One region of the Kitasatospora sp. NPDC059146 genome, then DNA from elsewhere that is predicted to be linked to it. Evidence: riboswitches for the same ligand, from Rfam matches in the RefSeq annotation. Region 1 holds a riboswitch; each other region holds the start of a gene.

Region 1 (5,543 bases):
TCGGCGGCCGCCTTCGCCTCCGGTTCGCCGCTGTCGCCGAGCCGGTCGAGGATCTCCTCGACGGAACCGGCCGCGTAGCAGCGGTCGACCCAGCCGCGCTGCCCGGCCAGCGGACCGGGCGGCGCGGCGGCGACGTGCCGTGCCAGGGCGTCGTGCACGGGCCGTTCGGCCAGGTCGTCCAGCAGCGCCGGGAGGCGTTCGGCGGGCACGTGGTGGTCGGCGAGCCCGCAGAGCAGGGCGTCCGCGGCGCCGACGGAGCCGGCCGTCAGGGCCAGGTGGGTGCCGAGTTCGCCGGGGGCGAGGGCGAGCAGGTAGGTGCCGCCGACGTCGGGGACGAAGCCGATCCCGGTCTCCGGCAGGGCGATCCGGGTGCGTTCGGTGACGATCCGGACGCTGCCGTGGGCGGAGACGCCGACTCCGCCGCCCATCACGATGCCGTCCATCACGGCCACGTAGGGCTTGGGGTAGCGGGCGATCCGGGCGTTGAGGTGGTACTCGTCGCGCCAGAACTCCTCGGCGGCGCCCGGGTCCCCGCCGGTGGCGGCACGGTGGATGGCCACGATGTCGCCGCCCGCGCAGAGCCCGCGCTCCCCGGCGCCGGTGATCACCACGGTGGCCACGGCCGGGTCGTGCTCCCAGTCGTCCAGGGCGCGCGCGATGCGCCGGACCATGCCGTGGGTGAGGGCGTTGAGCGCCTTGGGGCGGTTGAGGACGATCAGCCCGGCCCGGCCCTCGCGGTGGACCAGGACCTCCTCGGCACTCATCAGGCGGCTCCGATCAGGCCGCGGGCGACGATGACGCGCATGATCTCGTTGGTCCCTTCCAGGATCTGGTGCACCCGCAGGTCGCGGACGATCTTCTCGATGCCGTACTCGGCCAGGTAGCCGTAGCCGCCGTGGAGTTGGAGCGCCTGGTTGGCCACCTCGAAGCCGGTGTCGGTGGCGTGCCGCTTGGCCATCGCGCACAGCTGCGGTGCCCGCCGGTCGCCCCGGTCCAGGGCCGCGGCGGCCCGCCAGAGCAGCGCCCGGGCGGCCTCCAGCTCGGTGGCCATGTCGGCGAGCCGGAACTGCAGCGCCTGGGCGTGCAGCAGCCGAGCGCCGAAGGCCTCCCGGTCGGCGAGGTGGGCGGTGGTGCGTTCCAGGGCGCTCTGGGCGCCGCCGAGCGAGCAGGCGGCGATGCCGAGCCGGCCCCCGTTCAGGCCGGCCATGGCGATCCGGAAGCCCTCCCCCTCGCCGCCGAGCAGGCGGTCGGCGGGCAGCCGGACGCCGTCCAGGACGACCTGGCGGGTGGGCTGGGCGTTCCAGCCCATCTTCCGCTCGTCGGGGCCGAAGGAGAGCCCCGGGTCGTCCCGCTCCACCACGAAGGCGGACACCCCGGCGGCGCCCGGGCCGCCGGTGCGCGCCATCACCACGTACACCCGGGCCGCGCCCGCGCCGGAGATGAACTGCTTGACGCCGTCCAGCACCCAGTGGTCGCCGTCGCGCACCGCCCGGGTGGCGAGCGCGGCGGCGTCGGAGCCGGCGCCGGGTTCGGTGAGGCAGTAGCTGCCCAGGTCCTCGGCGGTGCAGAGTGCGGGCAGCCAGCGGTGGCGCTGGTCCTCGCTGCCGTAGCGGTCGACCATCCAGCCGACCATGTTGTGGATGGACAGGTAGGCGGCGACGGACGGGCAGCCGCCCGCCAGTGCCTCGAAGGCCACCACGCCGTCCAGCCGGGAGAGTTGGGAGCCGCCGACGTCCTCCCGGACGTAGACCCCGGCGAGGCCGAGGTCGGCGGCCTTGCGCAGCACGTCCACCGGGAAGTGCTTGGCCTGGTCCCACTCGACCGCGTGCGGGGCCAGGTACTCGGCGGCGAAGGCTCCGACGGCCTCGGCGATCGCGGCCTGGTCCTCCGTCAGTTCACTGGTGTGCACGGCGTTCACCCCATCGTCGGCATGGTGAAGCTCGCGCCCTCCTTGACCCCGGAGGGCCAGCGCGAGGTGACGGTGCGGGTGCGGGTGTAGAAGCGGATCGAGTCCGGACCGTGCTGGTTGAGGTCGCCGAAGGCGGAGCGCTTCCAGCCGCCGAAGGTGTGGTAGGCGATCGGCACCGGGATCGGCACGTTGACGCCGACCATGCCGGTGTCCACCCGGCGGGCGAAGTCCCGGGCGGTGTCGCCGTCCCGGGTGTAGATGGCCACGCCGTTGCCGAACTCGTGCTCGCTGGGCAGCCGCAGCGCCTCCTCGTAGTCGGCGGCGCGGACCACGGTGAGCACCGGGCCGAAGATCTCCTCGCGGTGGATCCGCATGTCCGGGGTCACCCGGTCGAACAGCGAGGCGCCGAGGAAGTAGCCGCCCTCGTGGCCCTCAAGGCGGAAGTCCCGCCCGTCGACGACGAGTTCGGCGCCCTCCCGGACTCCGAGGTCGAGGTACCCGCGGACCCGCTCCAGCGCGTCGGCGCCGACCAGCGGGCCGAAGTCGGCAGCCGGGTCGTCCGAGCGGCCGACCTTGAGCGCGGCGATCCGCTCGACCAGCTTGGCCACCAGCGCGTCCGCGGTCTCCTCCCCCACCGGGACGGCCACCGAGATCGCCATGCAGCGCTCCCCCGCCGAGCCGTAGCCGGCGCCGATCAGCGCGTCGGCGGCCTGGTCGAGGTCGGCGTCCGGCATCACGATCATGTGGTTCTTCGCGCCGCCGAAGCACTGCGCCCGCTTCCCGTGGGCGGCGGCCGTCGCGTAGACGTACCGGGCGATCGGGGTGGATCCGACGAAGCCGACGGCCTGCACCCGCTCGTCCTCCAGCAGGGTGTCCACCGCCTCCTTGCCGCCGTTGACCACGTTGAGCACGCCCGGCGGCAGCCCGGCCTCCAGGAACAGCTCGGCGAGCCGAAGCGGCACCGACGGGTCCCGCTCGGAGGGCTTGAGAACGAAGGAGTTGCCGCAGGCCAGCGCGGGTGCGGCCTTCCACAGCGGGATCATCGCCGGAAAGTTGAACGGCGTGATGCCGGCGACCACGCCGAGCGGCTGGCGCATCGAGTAGACGTCGATGCCGGTGCCGGCGTTGTCGGTGAACTCGCCCTTCAACAGGTGCGGGATCCCGGCGGCGAACTCCACCACCTCCAGGCCGCGTTGGAGGTCGCCGTGGGCGTCGGCCACGGTCTTGCCGTGCTCGGCGGAGAGCAGCCGGGCCAGCTCCTCCTTCTCCTGCTCGACCAGTTGCAGGAAGCGCAGCAGCACCCGCGCCCGCCGCTGCGGGTTCCAGGCCGCCCACGCGGGCTGGGCCTGGGCGGCGTCGGCGATCACCGCCTCGACCTCGGCCCGGTCGGCCAGCGGCACCCGGGCCTGCACCCGGCCGGTGTTGGGGTCGAAGACGTCGCCGTAGCGGCCGGACGTCCCGGCGACGCGCTTGCCGCCGATGAAGTGGGTCAGTTCGCGGACCATCGGTTCCTTCTCTCGTCACGGGTGGGGAGAGGAGGAATGGAGAGAGCACGCCGCGGCAGCGGACGTACGGTCGTACGCCGTCGCGGCAGGCGTAAAGTGACGAACCGTCAGGGGCGATGGGCCCCGACGGTCGGCAGCACGGCAGCGGAGCGGGAACAGCGGCCCGGAGTCATGCGTGTCGTCTCCATCCTCGTGGAAAACACGGATCATCCGCGGCCGGTATCCTGACTCCCGGATCCACGCCCGCCCCCTGGCCTTCCCGGCTGGCTGCCAGTGGCCGTCATCTGCGAGGACGAACTCCCCGGTCACAGTGGCGGGACCGTGCCGGACTCACACCGGCTTCCCTGACACCGCGGACCTGCCGTCGACCATATAGTTGGACGTCCTAGTAAGTCCAGACCCACCGCCGCGCGACGCGGGCCCGAGCGGTCACAGGGCCACGACGGGTCACAGGGCCAGGACGGGCCGGTGGTGGTCGAGCCAGAGCGCGAGGTCGACCACGCGTTCCTGTAGAGCGAGGTGTCCGTGTCCCCGACACCGATCGGCGAGTCCCGGGCCGCGACCACGGCCTTTCGCCGGACCGGCGGCGGGTCATCGGACCGCCGCCCCCGGGCGCCGTTCGATCGCGTTCAGCCGGCCGAAGCCGCCGAGAGGTCCAGCAGTCCCTCCTTGGCCTGGCGCACCAGGTCGCGGAACTGGTCCTCGCTCATCCGGATCTGCTGACCGAAGTCGTCGGTGATCCTCACCCGCCGGTCCACCGGGGCCTCCCGGTCCAGGAACACCTGGGGGCAACCGCAGTTGCAGTTGCCGCAGAACGTCGCGAAGGGCTGTGGCGTCTCGTCGCCGGCCATCCGTCCCACCTCACTTCCGCCCGTGGTGCACGGGGCTTCCGGGCTGGCGATGCCCGCCGCCCAATGTCACCAAACCCGATGGCAGGAAGGGTGGTTGTACTCGTCCGACGGCCCTCCGGGGGCTGCCTCGCCCCGTGCGGCACCGCTCAGGAGGACGCCGGGTACGGGACGAAGGTGCTGGTGTGCTCGTCGACGGCCAGCGGGCGGCCGATCGCCGGGGCCGAGCGCTGGGCGCAGGCCGGGCGTTCGCAGACCTTGCAGCCCAGGCCGATCGGGGTGGCGGCGGCCTCGTCGGTCAGGTCGAGGCCTGCGGAGTAGACGAGGCGGGACGCGTGGCGGAGTTCGCAGCCGAGGCCGATGGCGAAGGTCTTGCCGGGTCGGCCCCAGCCGCCGGGCGAGCGGGTGACGGCGCGGGCCGTCCACAGGTAGCGGCGCCCGTCCGGCATGGCGGCGACCTGGACGTGGACCCGGCCCGGGGCGGCGAAGGCGTCGTAGACGTTCCACAGCGGGCAGGTGCCGCCGGTGCGGGAGAAGTGGAAGGGCGTGGCGGACTGCCGCTTGGAGACGTTCCCGGCCCGGTCGACCCGGACGAAGGAGAACGGCACCCCGCGCAGGCCGGGGCGCTGGAGGGTGCTGAGGCGGTGGCAGACCGTCTCGTAGCCGACGCCGAAGTGGTCGGCGAGGTGCTCGATGTCGTAGCGGGCGGACTCGGCCTCGGCGTGGAAGGCGGCGTAGGGCAGGACGAGGGCGGCGGCGAAGTAGTTGGCCAGGCCGATCCGGGTGAGCGAGTGCGCGGCCGAGCCTTCGGGGCTGTCCTGGGCGGCGAGTTCGGAGAGCAGCGCGTCGTGTTCCAGGTAGCCGAGCTGGGTGGCCAGCCGGAAGGCCTGCTGGCCGGGGCGCAGCCGGTCCGACAGCCGCAGCGTCCGGGTCCGCGGCTCGTACCGGTGCAGCTGCTCCCCGCCGGAGGCGAGCCGTACGCCGTGCACGTCGGCCAGCCGTTCGGCCAGCACCGCCCGCACCCCGCCGCGCCGCAGCCGGATCTCGCCCGCCAACTCCTCGGCGGCGGTGTCGAGTTCATGGACGTAGTTCTGCCGGCGGTAGAAGAACTCGCGGACCTCCTCGTGCGGGGTCCGGGTGTCGGCGGCCGGGCCCCGGTCCCCCGCGAGGACGGCGAGCTGCTCGGCCAGGGTGCGACGGCCGCGCCCGAGGTCGGTCAACAGCCGTGCCACGGCGGGCAGTCGGGTGGCGACCTCGTCGAGGTCACCGGGGGTGATCCGG
Region 2 (5,543 bases), on a different contig from region 1:
GCGGCGTACACCGGGTCGTCGTTGATGGCGCTGCCGCCGGTCCAGCAGAAGGTCAGCAGGTCGGGGTGGTGTTCGGCGGCGAGGAAGCACAGCGAGGTGGAGTCCATGCCGCCGGAGAGGTCGGCCGACAGCCGCCCGTCGGGCCGGCGCAGGGCGACCGCCTCGCGCAGCCGCTCGCGCACTCCGGCGGCCCCGGGGTCCAGCGGGAGGTCGGGCTCCGGGGGCTGCCACCAGCGGACGTCCCGGGCGGGGCCGGCGGTGGGCAGCAGCAGGCAGGAGTCGGGGGCGACCTGCCGGACGCCGCGCCACCAACTGCGTTCGCCCAGCGGGGCGAAGAGCATGCCGTACGTCACGCTCGCGGCGATCAGGTCCTCGTCCGGTTCGGCGCCGGTGAGCCCGGCGAGCACGTCGGCCCGGTCCGCGGCGATCGGCACGCCGTCCACGAGGGCGGTGTACACCGCCCTGGTGCCGGTGACGGTGCCCTGGAAGCGCACCCAGCCGTGGGCCGAGGCGATCACATGGGTGTTGCCGGGGAGGCTGCGGGCGAGCGCGTCCAGGTCGGACAGTTCGCGCACCGTGCGGGTGAGGGCGTCGAGGCGGTCCTGCCCGACCGGGCTCAGCCCGTGGACCGCGACCCGGACGGGGCCGGCCTCGGACACCACCAGGTCCTCCGGCGACCACGACCCGGCCAGCCAGGGCCGTCCGGACGCGTGGGCGACGGACCGTGGTGCCGTGTCGCCGAGTCGGCGATGGACCCGGGCGCCGTCCGGGGAGTCCGGAAGGACCACCAGGTGGTCGTTGAGCGACTGCACGAGCCCACCCCCAGGTGTCACGGCGGCGTGGGTGCCGCCGGTTCTCCGGAACCGTGCACCACCGGGGGAAGGCGACACAACCGGGCAAGGTCCACTTCCCCCATGGATCACGCCATTCACCCACCGAAAGAAGCAGGATGATTGTCGTTCCATCACATTCGAACGTCGTCAAGAAAGCGTTTGGCATGGACACTCCTGTTGCCACAGTTCACTTCTGTGTCCCAACTACTGTTCCGGCCGATCCGGCCGAAAGACGTTCCGTCCGCGATCCACCTGCGGAAACGTGAATTTCCCCGCCATTGGCCGGATCTGACGATGCGACTGGACACTCCCGGCGGCCAGCGGTCCCAATGGAGTCACGCCATCCACAGGCTTCGGCCTCGATGCAGAGGAGAGAACCATGGCCAAGAACATCCAGCTGCCCAAGCGCTACACCCCGCCCACGGCCGCCAAGGTCGGCGACTTCAGCAAGGACACGGACGGCACCATCTACACCAAGAAGGACGCCACGACCCTGGGTTTCAAGAAGCCGCGCTGACCTCGGCCTAGCTGACCCGGACTCGATCGCCACAGCCCGCCGGCCCCGCCGGCGGGCTGTTCCGCGTCCACGGACGCCGGTGTCCGCGGGCGTTCGCATCCCAACACACCGGGAATTGAACCACCGAAGGCCGTCCGCACGTTGGAATAGCGGAACTCCCGGTGAATCCCGGGGGAATGGCCGAAGTTCCCGACCGTAATCCGGTCCGGGAACTTCGACGTGTACCGACCTACGGTCGCACCGCCCCCACCGTCGCCGCCGGTCCCGCTCCTGCCCCCACCCCGCCCCTGGCGGCGCGACAAGGCCTTGGTATGAGCACGGCAAAGGGTTCCCCGCCCCGCGTCCACCATCTGGACGGACGGACGGCCGAGTTGATGTGGTGTCCGGGCTCAACCCGCGGGCCGGCCGGTCCGCAGGCCTGTACGGACGAACCTCCCACACCCTCACACCCGGGAGCAGACACATGCGCACCCCCCTCAAGGCCGCCGCCCACACCCTCACGGCGCTGGCCCTGGCCGCCTTCGGCACCACCGCCCTGGCCGCCGGCGCCGAGGCCCAACCCGCCCCGGCCGCCGCCCACTTCGGGGCCAAGCCGCTCCACCCCGGCACCACCGCCAAGAGCCCGACCGCGACGTCCGGCAACACCCTGTCGGTCCGCTCCGCCGCGACCCAGGGCGTGGTCTCCCCCACCCCCAAGGTGTACCTGGTGTTCTGGGGCTCGCAGTGGTCCTCCGACCCGGCCGGGGTCGCCCCCGACATGCAGAACATGTTCAAGGGCCTCTACGGCAGCCAGGACACCTGGGGCACCATCCTCAGCCAGTACTGCGAGGGCGTCGCCAGGGGCACCACCACCTGCGGCACCAAGGGCACCCACGTCCAGCACCCGGCCTCCTCCCCGCTGGCCGGCGTCTGGTTCGACAACGCCGCCGCCACCCCGGCCAACGCCACCGCCGCCCAGATCGCCGCCGAGGCGGGCAAGGCCGCCGCCCACTTCGGCAACACCACCCAGGCGCCCAACCTCAACGCCCAGTACGTGGTGGTCTCCCCCACCGGCACCCACCCGGACGGCTTCCCCAACTCCGGCTTCTGCGCCTGGCACGACAAGACCAGCAGCTCCTACGGCACCCTGGCCTACACCAACCTGCCGTACATCCCGGACAACGGGGCGGGCGCCTGCACCACCTTCACCGACGGGCGGCTGCTCTCCGGCATCGAGTCCACCGAGACCCACGAGTACGCGGAGACGGTCACCGACTTCTGGCCCAGCATCGGCTGGAACGGCGGCGGCGGTGAGATCGGCGACGAGTGCGAGAACCTCGACGCCTACGTCACCCTGAGCACCGGCACCTTCGACCTCCAGGGCCTGTGGTCCAACAGCACCAACAAGTGCGTGACGCACGGCTGACGACCGCCCGCTCCGAGGAACCCGGCCCGCCGCGCCCCCCGCGCGGCGGGCCGTCGCTGTCGGGCCGTCACCCTGAGCCGGACTCCGCCGCCCTGACCACGCCTGATACCGTGCGATCGCCGTGGTGTTCGGGAAACCGGTCTGAGTCCGGTGCGGCCCTCGCCACTGTTGCCGCGGAGTTCCGCGGCCCTCGCTGACCGGCTCGCCCAGCGGTCAGGGCCACTGGGCGGGCTCGAAGGAGCCGCCCGGGAAGGTCGGCCGCGGCACGTCGATGCGGAAGCCAGGAGACCGGCCACGGCACGACATGTTCCACGAGGGTTTTGGAGAACACGTGCCCAGCGGTCAGCCGCGTCCGTTCCGATCCATCTGCTCCGTACATCCCATACGTCCCACAAGTCCGATACGTGTCGGCCGGGCGGTCGCCGCCGTCCTGTTCCTCGGCACGCTCGGCGCCTGCACGGGCGCCCCCGCGCCCGCCGCGTCCGGCGGGACGTCCTCAGGTGCCGCGCCGGTCAGCGTGGAGAACTGCGGGACCACCGTGACGGTCGGCACGCCGCCCGAGCGGCTGGTGACGCTGAACGAGGGGGCCACCGAGGTGGCGCTGGCCCTCGGCCTGGAGTCCCGCATGGCCGGTACCGCCTACCTCGACGATGCCGTCCCGGAGAAGTGGAAGGCGGCCTACGACTCCGTCCCGGTGCTCTCCGCGAAGTACCCGACGAAGGAGAAGCTCCTCACCGCCCGCCCCGACTTCCTGTACGCCTCTTACGCCAGCGCGTTCACCGACAAGGTCGCGGGCACCCGGGAGGACCTGCGCGGCCAGGGCGTAGCGTCGTACCTGTCCCCGTTCGGCTGCTCGGACAAGAGCCAGGTGCCGCCGACGACGTGGCAGGCCGCGTGGGGCGAACTGCACGACGTCGCCCAGGTCTTCGGCGTACCGGAGCGGGCCGCCGCGATCCAGCACCAGCAGGAGCAGCAGCTCGCCGGGTTCACGGCGACGGCCGCGGGCAAGGACCTGAAGGTCCTGTGGTACGACTCGGACACCAAGTCGCCGTTCGTCGGCGCCGGCCACGGCGGCCCCCAGCTGGTGCTCGACGCCGTGGGCGCCCGCAACGTCTTCGCGGACCTGCCCGGCGGCTGGCAGAACGTGAGCTGGGAGAAGGTCGTCGCGGCCGACCCGGACGCCATCGTGCTCGCGGACGCCGGCTGGGACACCGCCCAGTCCAAGATCGACTACCTGGAGCACGACCCGGTGCTGAGCAAGCTCGGCGCCGTGCGGCGCAAGGCCTTCGTGGTGGTGCCGTTCTCGGAGTCGACTCCCGGCGTGCGGCTCGCCGACGGCGCCGCCCGGGTCTCGGCGGGGCTGAGCGCGCTGCGCCCGGCTTCATGACCACGGCACCCCACCCCGTCGCGCGGCCCGCCGGTCCGGGCCGCGCGACGGCGGCCCTGGCCGTCGGTGCGGCCCTGCTGCTGGCCACCGTGCTCCTCGGCCTGGCCGTCGGCTCGCACCACGAGCCGCTCCCGACCGTGATCGAGGTCGTGGCGCGCCGGCTCGGACTCGCCGACCCGCAGGTCACCCTGCTGGACGACCGGATCGTCTGGCAGCTGCGGCTGCCCCGGGTCCTGGGAGCGGCCGCCACCGGCGCCGGACTCGCGGTCTGCGGCGCGGTGCTGCAGACCCTGACCGGCAACGACCTGGCCGATCCCTTCCTGCTCGGGATCTCGGACGGAGCCGCCGCCGGCGCGGTGACCGTGATCGTCCTCGGCGTCGGCGTGACCGGCGCCGTGGGCACCGGCGCGGTGGCGACGGCGGCCTTCGCCGGCGCCCTGCTCGCCGCCGTCGTCGTCCTGGTGCTGGCCGGCGCGCGCACCCGGTCGCTGCCGACCGCCCGGACGGTGCTCGCCGGCATCGCGGTGGGCCAACTGTGCGGGGCGTACACCTCGTTCGTCGTGCTGGTCCTCGGGGACCGCGACGCGGCGCGCGGTGTCATGGAGTGGACGCTGGGCTCGGTCGCCGGCGTGCGGTGGCCCACCGCCGTCTTCCTGACCGCGGTCGCCCTGATCGGCGTCACGGTGCTGGCCTCCTCGGCCCGCGACCTGGACGCCTTCGCCTTCGGCGAGACCTCCGCCCGCTCCCTCGGCGTCCACGTCGAGCGCACCCGGTGGGTCCTCATCGCCACCGCCGCGCTGGTGACGGCCTGCCTGGTCGCCAACACCGGGGTCATCGGGTTCCTCGGCCTGGTCGTCCCGCACGTGGTCCGCCTCGTCTGCGGCCCGCGCCACGCCCTCCTGCTGCCCGTATCGGCACTGGTGGGCGCGTCCCTCCTGGTGGGCAGCGACGTCCTGGCCCGCTCGGTCCTCCCCGACCGGGAGATCCCGGTCGGCGTCGTCACGGCCGGGCTCGGAGCGCCCTTCTTCGCCTGGCTGCTGTGGCGCCAGGGCCGGGCCGACGGGGGCACACTGTGACCGCGCCGCCCGCCGCCGAGCTGCGCGCGGAGGGACTCGGCGTGCGCGCCGGCGGCGCGACCCTGCTGGACGCGGTCTCGCTCGCGTTCGCCCCCGGCCGGGTCACCGGCCTGCTCGGACCCAACGGCGCCGGGAAGACCACCCTGCTGCGCGCGGTCGCCGGACTCACCCGGCCGTCCGCGGGGCGCGTCCTCCTGGACGGGGCGGATCTCCACACGCTCACGGCCCGCCGCCGGGCCCAGCGGGTGGCCTTCATGGAACAGCAGGCGGACACCCGGCTGGCCCTGCCGGTCCGCCAGGTCATCGAGCTCGGGCGCACGCCCCA
Region 3 (5,543 bases), on a different contig from region 1:
GCATCGCGCACGAGATGAACGGCAACTGGTACCCGTGGGGCCGCCAGTCGGCCGGCCCCCAGGACTTCGTCGCGGCCTGGCGGCACGTCCACGACATCTTCGACAACGCCGGCGCGACCAACGTGATCTGGGTCTGGAGCCCCAACATCACCCTCCCCGCGCCCAACACCCGACTCGCGCCGTACTACCCCGGCGACAGCTACGTCGACTGGGCCGGCATGACCGGCTACTTCACCCGCACCGACCCCGACGCCTTCGACGAGCTGTACGGGCCGACGATGGCCGAGATCCGCGCCTTCTGCAAGAAGCCCTTCTTCATCAGCGAGACCGCGGTCGAGCAGGGCAAGCACCAACGCGCGGACACCGACCAGCTGTTCTCCGGGCTGGAGGCGCACGACGACATCGTCGGCTTCATCTGGTTCAACATGGTCAAGCGGGCCGACTGGCGGGTCGAATCCGTCCCGGACACCCTGGCCACCTTCAAGAAGCGCGCGTCCGACCCCCGCTACGGCTTCGACATCCGGAACCCACGATGAGCGCAGACCCCGAATCCTTCCCGACCCTGCCCGGCGGCGCCGGGAAGCCGGCCGCGGACGTACCCGCACCCCGCCCGGCGGGCGGGGCCGAGGCCGGGGCCGGCGCCGTGCCCGTGGCCCATGCGATGCCCGCGGCCAGTGCGGTGACCGTCGACAACCCCGACGGCATCGAACTGGCCCCGTACACCATCCCCCAGGTCCCGGCGATCGGCTGGGACCCCGCCTCCAGCCCCCGGCGCCGCTGGATCGCCCGCGGGCTGCTCGGCGCCGTCCTGGCCGTCCAGGCCGCGCTCTCGCTGCGCCTGCTCGCCGCCGCGCACCCCGACGAGGCCGCCGCCATGGTGGCCGGCCGCCAGCAGCTCGCCCACCTGCTGCACGGCGCCCCGGTCACCACCGACCTGCTCGACCGCGTCCCCGGCTCGCCGTGGCTCTACCCACCGCTGGCCGGCGCCGCCGCGAACGCGGACGGCATCTGGGGCACCCGGCTGCTCAGCCTCGGCTTCGGCCTGCTCACCACGGTGCTGCTGTACTCGCTGACCCGGCGGCTGTTCAACGAACGCGTCGCGATCTGCGGCATAGCCGCCTACGCCGTCCTGCAGTCCACCGTCGTGGTCGGCTTCTACGGCGCCCCCGAGTCCCTCGCCGTCCTCCTGGTCGCCCTCGCGGCCTGGCTGACGGTGTTCACCGCCCGGCGTGCCCCGGCCCTGGTGCTGACCGCCGCCGCGGCCACCGCCCTGGCCTGTGCCGTCGCCTACTCGGCGGTCCTGGCCGTCCCCGCCCTGGTGGCCCTGGCCCTTGCCACCGCCAGGCCGCACCGCCGACCCGGCCCCGCCGCCCTGCGCGCCCTGCTGCTGGCTGTCGGAACGCTGGTCCTGCTGCTGCCGTACGGCCTGCTGGGGAAGGTCGTCGGCTGGTCCCCCACGCACGGCAACGCCCCCGGCTCAGCCGGCTCCGTCCTGCTCGGCACCCTCCAGTGGGCCGGCCTGTTCACCCTCCTCGCGGTAGCCGGCACGGTCTCGTACGCGCGGCGCGAGCAGCTGGCCGAGCACGAGTCGCCGGGGAGCGACCGGATCGCCCCCACCCGCGCCCAGCGGGCTCTGCTCGGGGTCGTGCTGACCGCCACCGCGCTGCTGGTCCCCGCCGTTCACCTGTGGGCCGGCACCTCCGGGGCCCTGTTCCGCCACCTCGACTACGGCATGCTGCTCGCCACCCCGATCGCTGGGCTCGGCCTCACCCGGCTGGTCGGGGCCCACTTCCGCCACCCCCAGTTGGGCATCCTGGTCTGGGTCGCGCTGCTGGCCCTCGGCATGGAGCAGTCCGCGCTGCGCTACCAGAACGGGCCCGACTCCGGCCGCCTGCTGGCCGTCCTGCGGGCGCACGCCGTCCCGGAGGGCCACTACCTCACCGAGGTCGACGGGCTCGCCGAGTACTACCTGGGCGCCGTCAGCAGACCCGAGCAGTGGATCTCCGCCCGGGCCGGAACGGACTACCGCGACAGCGCCGGCGTGCAGCACCACGGCGTGGACGGCAGCACGGCGGCGATCCGGGACGGCTGGTTCACCATGGTCGTCCTCGACAGCACCGCGCCGGCGGCCACCGACCGGGCGCTGAGCGCCGCGCTGAACACCGGCGGGCGCTACCGGCTGATCGCTCAGTTCACCTCGCCGACGGGCGATTCGAGCACGTACAAGGTCTATCTGCGGCACTGACAGGCCGGCGAGCCCGTCGGCATCCGCGACACGACAGGCACAACATGTGGTGCCGCCGCAGCTAGTCGGCACTACATGTATGCTCGCTTCTGCTGTCGATGCAGGGGAACCCGGTGGGAATCCGGGACTGCCCCGCAGCGGTGTGCGGGCGGCTCCAGCAGCCGTACCGCGAGTCCGAGTACCTGCCGAACAGCGTGCGCCACGGCCCTCCCGCAGAGGCCGCGCCAAGCACCAGCACCACCCCTCCGGGCCTCGCGGGCGGGCCGGGGAGACACCTCGCGCGACGCTTTTTGCGTTCGCGCCGTGCTCCCCTGCCCAGATCGGCCCGGGTGACCCCGATCACCGCCGCACGATCGCCGCCAGGAGAGAGCGCCTTGACCACCGCTGCCTCAGTCACCCTGCCCGCCCAGGGCTCCGGTACCGCCTTCACCGACCCGACGGTCTCCGACCCCGGCGGTGCTCTCCTGCGGCTGCTCACCGACCGCAGCGCCGACCTCACCGAGGTCGACCCCGGCCATGTCGCCGCCGCCGCGCTGCGCGGCCGCCACGCCGGCTCGGACTTCGCCGAGCTGCGCGGTCTGGCCGTGGACGCCGCCGCGTCGATGATCGCCGAGGACCCCCAGTACTCGAAGCTGGCCGCCCGCCTGCTCGCCCTGGAGATCGTCGACGAGGCGAACAGCCAGGGCTCGACCTCCTTCTCCGCCTCGATCGCCGTCGGCCACGCCGAGGGCCTGATCGGCGACACCACCGCGGCCTTCGTCGCCAAGCACGCCGACGCCCTGAACGCGCTCGTCGACACCAAGGGCGACGACCGCTTCGAGTACTTCGGCCTGCGCACCGTCCAGTCCCGCTACCTGCTGCGCCACCCGATCACCCGCAAGGTGATCGAGACCCCGCAGCACTTCCTGCTCCGCGTCGCCTGCGGCCTGGCGGTCGGCGACTCCGAGCAGTCGGTGCGCGAGGTGTCCGAGCTGTACGGCCTGATGAGCCGCCTGGAGTACCTGACCTCCTCGCCGACGCTCTTCAACTCCGGCACCCGGCACCCGCAGATGTCCAGCTGCTACCTGCTGGACTCGCCGCTGGACAACCTGGACTCGATCTACAACCGCTACGCGCAGATCGCCCGCCTCTCCAAGCACGCCGGCGGCATCGGCCTGTCCTACTCGCGCATCCGCTCGCGCGGCAGCCTGATCCGCGGCACCAACGGCAAGTCCAACGGCATCGTCCCGTTCCTGCGCACCCTCGACTCCTCGGTCGCCGCCGTCAACCAGGGCGGCCGCCGCAAGGGCGCGGCCTGCGTCTACCTGGAGACCTGGCACGCCGACATCGAGGAATTCCTGGAGCTCCGCGACAACACCGGTGAGGAGGCGCGCCGCACGCACAACCTCAACCTGGCCCACTGGATCCCGGACGAGTTCATGCGCCGCGTGAACGCCAACGCCGACTGGTCGCTGTTCTCCCCCGCCGACGTCCCCGAGCTGGTCGACCTGTGGGGCGCCGACTTCGACGAGGCCTACCTCAAGGCCGAGCTGGCCGGCAAGGCCGTCCGCACCATCCCGGCGCAGACCCTCTACGCCCGCATGATGCGCACCCTCGCGCAGACCGGCAACGGCTGGATGACCTTCAAGGACGCCTCCAACCGCGCCGCCAACCAGACCGCGCTGCCCGGCCGCACGGTGCACTCCTCCAACCTGTGCACCGAGATCCTGGAGGTCACGGACGACTCCGAGACCGCCGTCTGCAACCTGGGCTCGGTCAACCTCGGCGCGCACGTGGCCGAGGGCGCGTCCGTCGAGGACCTGCTCGGCGCCATGGACTGGGAGCGCCTCGACGCCACCGTCCGCACCGCCGTGACCTTCCTCGACCGCGTGGTGGACATCAACTTCTACCCGACCACCGAGGCCGGCACCTCCAACTCCCGCTGGCGGCCGGTCGGCCTCGGCGTGATGGGCCTCCAGGACGTCTTCTTCAAGCTGCGGATCGACTTCGACTCCGCCGAGGCCGCCCGGCTGTCCACGCTGATCGCCGAGCGCATCATGCTCACCGCCTACGAGCGCTCCGCCGACCTGGCCGAGCAGCTCGGCCGCCACGAGGCCTACGGCGAAACCCGCGCCGCCCGCGGCGAGCTGCACATCGACCACTTCCCGAGCGCCGCCCCGGAGTGGACCGACCGCTGGACGGCGCTGCGCGCCCGCATCGCCGAGACCGGCCTGCGCAACTCGCTGCTGCTCGCGATCGCCCCGACCGCGACCATCGCCTCCATCGCCGGCGTCTACGAGTGCATCGAGCCGCAGGTGTCCAACCTGTTCAAGCGCGAGACGCTCTCGGGCGAGTTCCTCCAGGTCAACCCGTACCTGGTGCGCGAGCTCAAGGAGCTCGGCGTCTGGGACCAGCAGACCCGCGACGCCCTGCGCGACGCCAACGGCTCCGTCCAGGAGCTCGGTTGGCTGCCGGAGCAGGTCCGGTCGCTGTACCGCACCGCGTGGGAGCTGCCGCAGCGCGCCCTGATCGACCTGGCCGCGGCCCGCATGCCGTACCTGGACCAGAGCCAGTCGCTGAACCTCTTCATGGCGGCGCCGACCATCGGCAAGCTCAGCTCGATGTACGCCTACGCGTGGAAGGTCGGTCTCAAGACCACCTACTACCTGCGCTCGCGCCCCGCGACCCGGATCGCCCAGGCCGCCTCGGGTGCCGCCCGCACCGCCGCTGGTACGCCGGTGCCGGTGAACACCCCGACCCTCACCCCCGAGGAAGAGGCCGCACTGGCCTGCTCCCTGGAGAACCCCGAGTCCTGCGAGGCCTGCCAGTAATGTCCGACGATCGCCAGAAGATGCTGCTCGACCCCGGCTTCGAGCTGACCCTGCGCCCGATGCGCTACCCGTCGTTCTACGACCGGTACCGCGACGCGATCAAGAACACCTGGACCGTCGAGGAGGTGGACCTGCACTCGGACGTCGCCGACCTGGCGAAGCTGAGCGAGGGCGAGCGCCACATGATCGGCCGCCTGGTGGCGTTCTTCGCGACCGGTGACTCGATCGTCGCGAACAACGTGGTGCTGAGCCTCTACAAGCACATCAACTCCCCGGAGGCGCGGCTGTACCTGTCGCGCCAGCTGTTCGAGGAGGCCGTGCACGTCCAGTTCTACCTGACGCTGCTGGACACCTACCTTCCGGACCCGGAGGACCGCAACGCGGCCTTCGCCGCGGTGGAGAACATCCCCTCCATCCACCAGAAGGCCCAGTTCTGCTTCAAGTACATGAACGCGGTCGACCACATCGACTCGCTGCAGACCAAGGAG
Region 4 (5,543 bases), on a different contig from region 1:
GCCAAGCTGCTGCTCGCCGTCGAGGTCCGCGGCGGGGACCCGACCGCCTTCGGCGGCGTCGACCTGCCGGCCCGGCTGCGCTCGCTGCAGACCGCCGGAGGCCGCTTCTCCGACCGCTCCCAGTGGGGCGACTACAGCAACGCCTTCGGCCAGTCCCTCGCCCTGATCGCCCTGCACCGCACGCCCGGTGACGCCCCGGCGGCGGCCGTCGACTTCCTGGCGAACAGCCAGTGCGCGGACGGCGGCTTCCCGGTCTCCTTCGGCCAGGCCGCCTGCACCAGCGACCCCGACGCCACCGCGCTCGCCGTCCAGGCCCTCGCCGCCACCGGTCGCGCCGCCAAGGCGAACACGGGACTCGGCTGGCTCACCGCCCACCAGAACGGCGACGGCGGGTTCGCGGCCGCCGGGGCGACCGCCTCCAACGCCAACACCACCGGCCTGGCCACCCAGGCGCTGTTCTCCGGCGGGCGCCTGGCCGCCGGCTTCAAGGGCTGGAGCCGGCTGGTCAAGTTCCAGCAGGACTGCTCCGCGGACCCGGCGGTCCGCGGCGCCGTCGCCTACGACGCGAGCGGTTTCAACGCGGGCAACGGAGCCCGGGCCACGGCACAGGCCGTCCTCGGCCTCGCGGGCACCCCGCTGGCCACGCTGTCCGCCGCCGGTGCACGCCCCGGCGCCCCGACCCTCGCCTGCCCGGCCACGGTTACGGACACGGCCACGGCCACGCCCACGGCCGTGCGCTGAACGAGCCTGACTCCAGGAGGATTTCACCGATGACCGACACCTTCACCGCGGTCCGCCCGGCCCGCCGTGCCCGCCCGGCCCGCCGTACGCTCGGGTCGATCGCCGCTGCGGCGGCCCTCACGGCCGGCCTGCTCGGCGTCTCCGCCGTCCAGGCCCCGCAGGCGCGGGCGGACGCCTGCACCGGCACCACCGGGGTCACCGTCGTGGTCGACTTCACCGCCGTCGGCGGCGGCGTCCAGACCGGCTGTGCGCCCGGCGACCCGGCCAGCGGCCTGGCCGCGCTGACCGGGGCCGGTTTCTCGTACTCCTTCCACCCGCGCTTCCCGGGCTTCGTCTGCACGATCAACGCCCTGCCGACGACCTGCACCAACCCGACCGGCAGCGCCTACTGGTCGTACTGGCACGCCCAGCACGGCGGCCCCTGGTCGTACAGCAACCTGGGCGCGGGCAGCTACAACCCGGCACCCGGCGACGTCGAGGGCTGGTCCTTCGGCGCCGGTGCCCAGCCGGGCATCACCGCGTCCTGAACCGCGTCCTGAACCGCGGACGCCGACCGGTGCCCCGGCTCCTCTCCCGGGAGGGGCCGGGGCACCGGTGACCCCCCCACCGCTGCGCGTCAGCCCCGGTGCCGCACCCGGGTCCTCCCGCTCGGCCACCGCTGACGCCTCATTGACTCTGCTTCGGTCAACGTGGTCTGATGAACCGATTTTTTGCCCTCGGCATTCAGGGGAAGCCGGTCCAACTCCGGCGCTGACCCGCAACCGTGGACCCACCTGAGGGTGGGTGAGCCGGAATGCCTGGACCGGGGGTGTGTTCACACAGCACTTGCGTCGTCGCGGACTACGACGTGGTCTCGACGGTCCCGTGTTCCCCGTGGGCGGCCGTCGGCTGCGCCGTTTCTCCCGTGTCGACCGACCAGGGAGTCGTCGTGAGGGTCAGCAGCAGTCGTACACGTCACAGAAACCGGGACCTCGCCTCGCTGGTGGTCGCCGGTGCCGTCGCGGTCGCCGCCTGCGGTACGGTCCTGCTGGGGCACCCCGAGAGCGCGGCAGCCCGGCCGACGATCCCGGCCCTGACCGGTGCCGACCTCACCACCGCTCGGCACGACGCGGACGGCCCCACCGCCACACCGACCCCGCCTGCCGGGAGGAAGCCGGACGCCGCCAAGGGGAGTGCCTACCTCACCGACCCGTCCCGCCTGACGGACGGTCACTACTACGAGGGGTTCCCGGCCTTCGCCGACTTCGGCCTGACCATCGACGGGGCCTACGCCCTCGCCGCGACCGGTACGGACGACGCCGCGCTGCGCAGGATCGTCGACTTCCTGGACCAGCAGGGCAAGGACGCGAGCGCGCGCACCGTCAACGACTGGACCGCCATCGGCACCGAGTACGCCGGCGGCGGGTCCATCGGCAAGGAGGCGCTGCTCGCCGAGGCGGTCGGCCGCAACCCGCGGAACTTCGGCGGCCACGACCTGATCGCCGCCCTCGCCGCGATGGTGTGCACCAAGGCCGACGCGAGCACGGGCTGCGACGCCCCGGGCAACTACACCTACGCCACCTCGGTCTTCTCCCAGGCGCTCGCCGTCATGGCCCAGCTCCGGGCCGGAGAGTCGACCGGTGCCGCTCCCGCGATCGGCTACCTGAGGAGCCTCCAGCACCCGGACGGGTCCTGGCCGAGCCTGATCCCGGCCGCCGGTGACGCGGATGTGGACAGCACGGCCATGGCCGTCATGGCCCTCGCCCTGGTCCCCGGGGACGAGGCCGCCCAGGCGGTCGAGAAGGGCCTCGGCTGGCTCGCCGCACGGCAGTTGCCCGACGGCGGCTTCCCCGGCGCGGCCGGCAACTCCACCAACTCGGCCGCGCTGGCCGTCCAGGGGATGACGCTGCGCAAGGCCGCCTACGGCGGACAGATCGCCAAGGCGCTCGACTTCCTCGCCGGGCAGCAGAATGGTGACGGCGGGTTCAACGTCGCCTCCACCGGGCAGCGGGGGTCGGACGTCCGGGCGTCCACGCAGGTGCTCGGCGGCGCCACCGGCATCTCCTTCGGCACGCTGTCCCGCGACCTCGGCGGCTCGCCGACGCCGACCGGGACGCCGTCCACCACGCCGTCCGGCACGCCGACCCCGACGAGTACGGTCACCCCGACGGGTACTCCCTCCACCACTCCGTCCGGTACGCCCACCCCGACCGGCACCTCCACCCCGACGACCACGTCCACCGGGACCCCGACGGGTTCGCCCACCACGACCGGGCCCGGCCCGACCACCGGCGCGCCGTCGTCCGGTGGCGTCGACGCCCCGACGGATGGCGGTGCCGAGGCGGCCGGAGGCGTCCCGGTGCAGACCGGTTCGGATCACCTCGCGAGCACCGGAACCCAGGCACTGGCGCTGACGGCGGCCGCCGGTGCGCTGACCGCGCTCGGTGCCGCTGCCGTCATCGTCGCCCGTCGCCGCCGGACGGCCGCCCCGGGGCGTCACCGGTGAGCCGGGGACTCGGGCAGCGGCTCGCCCGGCTGTCCGGGGCGGCGGCACTGACCTCGGCGCTGGCATTCGGCGGCCTCGCCGTGGGCGTGGTCCCGGCTGCCGCTGCGCCGTTGCCGATGGAGCAGTGCACTCCGACCTCCGGGGTCGTCCTCGCCGTGGACCTGAGCAAGTGGGGCGGCCCGCTGCTGCGCTCCTGCGGCTCCACGCCCACCACCGGCTACACCCTGCTGAACCAAGGGGGTTGGAAGACCACCGGCACCGGCCACGACGGCCCGGCCTTCATCTGCCGGATCGGCTACAGCGGTTACCAGGGCGGCAAGCAGTTCCCGACCCCGGACCAGGAGAAGTGCGTCCTGACACCTCCGGCCACCGCGTACTGGTCGTACTGGCACGCTGATCCGGGCCAGAACGAGTGGTCCTACAGCCAGCTCGGGGCGATGCTCTACCAGCCGAAGCCCGGCAGCGTCGACCTGTGGATCTACGGCGGCACCAACGTGGAGGGCACCGAGGGGCGTCCGACCTTCTCGCCGGACAGCGTCCGGGCCCACAACCCCAGTTCCGGCGGGCAGCCGGCCGACCCGGGCCAGGGCACGACGGGCGGCTCCGGCGGAGCGGCGAGCGGTTCCGGTACGACGGGCGGATCGGGCACGACGGGCGGCAGCGGTACGACGCGTGGCGGCGGCTCCGGCTCGACCGGGGGTGCCCCGGCCCCGGCCGCACCCCGGCCCGGCGGAACCCGTCCGCCGGCGCCCGCCGCGACCCCGGGAACGGGTACCGCGGCCACTCCTGCGGACGGCATCACCCCGCCGGGAGCGCCCGATCCCACGCCGGTACCGGCCGAAGTCTCCACCGCCCCGCCGACCGAGACCCCGAGTGACGGGCCGACACCGCAGACGGCCGTGGCCGCGGCCGGGGCGACGTCCGCGCCCGCCGTGCCCGGCGGGGTGGTGGACGCCAACCCGGTGGCCGACGCCCCGCACGACTCCGGTTCGATGGTGCCCGCTGCGCTCGGGGCGGTCCTCGTCGTGGCGCTGGGCGTGGCCACGGTGGTGGCCGCACGCCGTCGCCGCCGACGGGCCGAGTGATCCGGTGAGCGCGCAAGACACCTGCGGCCTCGGCTCCCCGCAGCGCAGCCCCGGGCGGGGCGCCGGGGGCCGGCGCGCCCCGCGCAACCTCCACCCGCTGGCCTGGTGGGCCTGGGCGCTCGCCCTGGCGACCGCGGCCAGCCGCACCACCAACCCCTTGCTGCTCCTGCTCGTCCTCGCCGTGCTCGGCTACGTGGTCACCGCCCGCCGCAGCGAGGCCCCGTGGGCCCGCGGGTTCACCTACTACCTGTGGCTGGCGCTGACGGTGGTGGCGATCCGGGTGGTCTTCCGATGCGTCTTCGCCACCGGTGTCACCCCGCACGACCACCTGCTCTTCTCCCTGCCGCACATCCCCACCCCCGACTGGTACGCGGGGATCCGGATCGGCGGCCCGGTCTCGCTGGAGGCCACGCTCTCCGCGGCCTTCGACGGGCTGCGGCTGGCCTGTCTGATCTGCTGCATCGGCGCCGCGAACACCCTCGCCAACCCCAAGCGGGCCCTGCGCGTCCTGCCCGGTGCCCTCTACGAGCTCGGCGTCGCCGTGACGGTGGCGCTCAGTGTCGCGCCCCAGCTGGTGCAGAGCGTCCAACGGGTCGCCCGGGCACGGCGGTTGCGTGCGGGGCGGCGCAAGGGCGTCCGTGCCCTGCGCAGCATCGTGGTGCCGGTCCTGGAGGACGCGCTGGAGCGTTCGCTGGGCCTCGCGGCCGCGATGGACTCGCGTGGCTACGGGCGTTCCGGCACCGCCTCGCGCCGGTCCCGCCGGCTCACCGGGGTGCTGATGCTGCTCGGCATGTGCGGCCTGTGCGCCGGGGTGTACGGACTGCTGGACGGGACGGCCCCGGCCGCGCTCGGCCTGCCCGCCTTCCTCGCGGGTGCCGTGCTCTGCGTGGCGGGTCTGCTGCTCGGCGGGCGCCGGGTGCGGCGCACCACCTACCGGCCGGACCGCTGGCGGGCCGCGGAGTGGGGCGTGGCCGGTTGCGGAGCGGCCGCCGCCGTGCTGCTGTCCGCCACCGTCGGCTACGACGCCACCGACCTCAACCCCTCCCTCTACCCGCTGACCTGGCCGACGCTGCCGCTCGTCCCGGTGCTCGCCCTGCTCCTGGCGGGCGCGGCCGGGATCGTCTCGCCGCCGCCCGGCCGCACGCCCGGACCCACCGCCGTGCCGGGGCCGCGCCCGACCGCGCACCCCGACGACGCCACCGCCACCGCCGCCGCCACCACCACCGACCGCA

The links. Region 1 has a riboswitch for cobalamin ahead of ACFXPX_RS20610 (CoA-acylating methylmalonate-semialdehyde dehydrogenase). Riboswitches for the same ligand answer to the same signal wherever they lie in the genome.
Region 2: it holds a riboswitch for cobalamin, as region 1 does, so the genes downstream of both, ACFXPX_RS34065 (ABC transporter substrate-binding protein) here and ACFXPX_RS20610 (CoA-acylating methylmalonate-semialdehyde dehydrogenase) in region 1, are expected to answer to the same signal.
Region 3: it holds a riboswitch for cobalamin, as region 1 does, so the genes downstream of both, ACFXPX_RS22075 (ribonucleoside-diphosphate reductase subunit alpha) here and ACFXPX_RS20610 (CoA-acylating methylmalonate-semialdehyde dehydrogenase) in region 1, are expected to answer to the same signal.
Region 4: it holds a riboswitch for cobalamin, as region 1 does, so the genes downstream of both, ACFXPX_RS11835 (prenyltransferase/squalene oxidase repeat-containing protein) here and ACFXPX_RS20610 (CoA-acylating methylmalonate-semialdehyde dehydrogenase) in region 1, are expected to answer to the same signal.

The regions. Positions count from the first base shown of each region.
Region 1 is NZ_JBHZCY010000045.1:54,815-60,357, reverse strand. It holds gene ACFXPX_RS20620 (enoyl-CoA hydratase/isomerase family protein) at 1-764, opposite strand, end outside; gene ACFXPX_RS20615 (acyl-CoA dehydrogenase family protein) at 764-1,909, opposite strand; gene ACFXPX_RS20610 (CoA-acylating methylmalonate-semialdehyde dehydrogenase) at 1,915-3,414, opposite strand; cobalamin riboswitch at 3,611-3,802, opposite strand; gene ACFXPX_RS20605 (hypothetical protein) at 4,044-4,265, opposite strand; gene ACFXPX_RS20600 (short-chain fatty acyl-CoA regulator family protein) at 4,412-5,543, opposite strand, start outside.
Region 2 is NZ_JBHZCY010000115.1:1,342-6,884, reverse strand. It holds gene ACFXPX_RS34080 (asparagine synthase-related protein) at 1-812, opposite strand, end outside; gene ACFXPX_RS34075 (hypothetical protein) at 1,213-1,350, shown strand; gene ACFXPX_RS34070 (hypothetical protein) at 1,814-2,755, shown strand; cobalamin riboswitch at 2,861-3,067, shown strand; gene ACFXPX_RS34065 (ABC transporter substrate-binding protein) at 3,273-4,142, shown strand; gene ACFXPX_RS34060 (FecCD family ABC transporter permease) at 4,139-5,218, shown strand; gene ACFXPX_RS34055 (ABC transporter ATP-binding protein) at 5,215-5,543, shown strand, end outside.
Region 3 is NZ_JBHZCY010000051.1:25,435-30,977, forward strand. It holds gene ACFXPX_RS22065 (glycoside hydrolase family 26 protein) at 1-536, shown strand, start outside; gene ACFXPX_RS22070 (glycosyltransferase family 39 protein) at 533-2,245, shown strand; cobalamin riboswitch at 2,318-2,450, shown strand; gene ACFXPX_RS22075 (ribonucleoside-diphosphate reductase subunit alpha) at 2,644-5,055, shown strand; gene ACFXPX_RS22080 (ribonucleotide-diphosphate reductase subunit beta) at 5,055-5,543, shown strand, end outside.
Region 4 is NZ_JBHZCY010000020.1:33,676-39,218, forward strand. It holds gene ACFXPX_RS11825 (peptidase) at 1-741, shown strand, start outside; gene ACFXPX_RS11830 (flagellar hook-length control protein FliK) at 771-1,268, shown strand; cobalamin riboswitch at 1,417-1,561, shown strand; gene ACFXPX_RS11835 (prenyltransferase/squalene oxidase repeat-containing protein) at 1,670-3,226, shown strand; gene ACFXPX_RS11840 (hypothetical protein) at 3,223-4,311, shown strand; gene ACFXPX_RS11845 (CbiQ family ECF transporter T component) at 4,316-5,543, shown strand, end outside.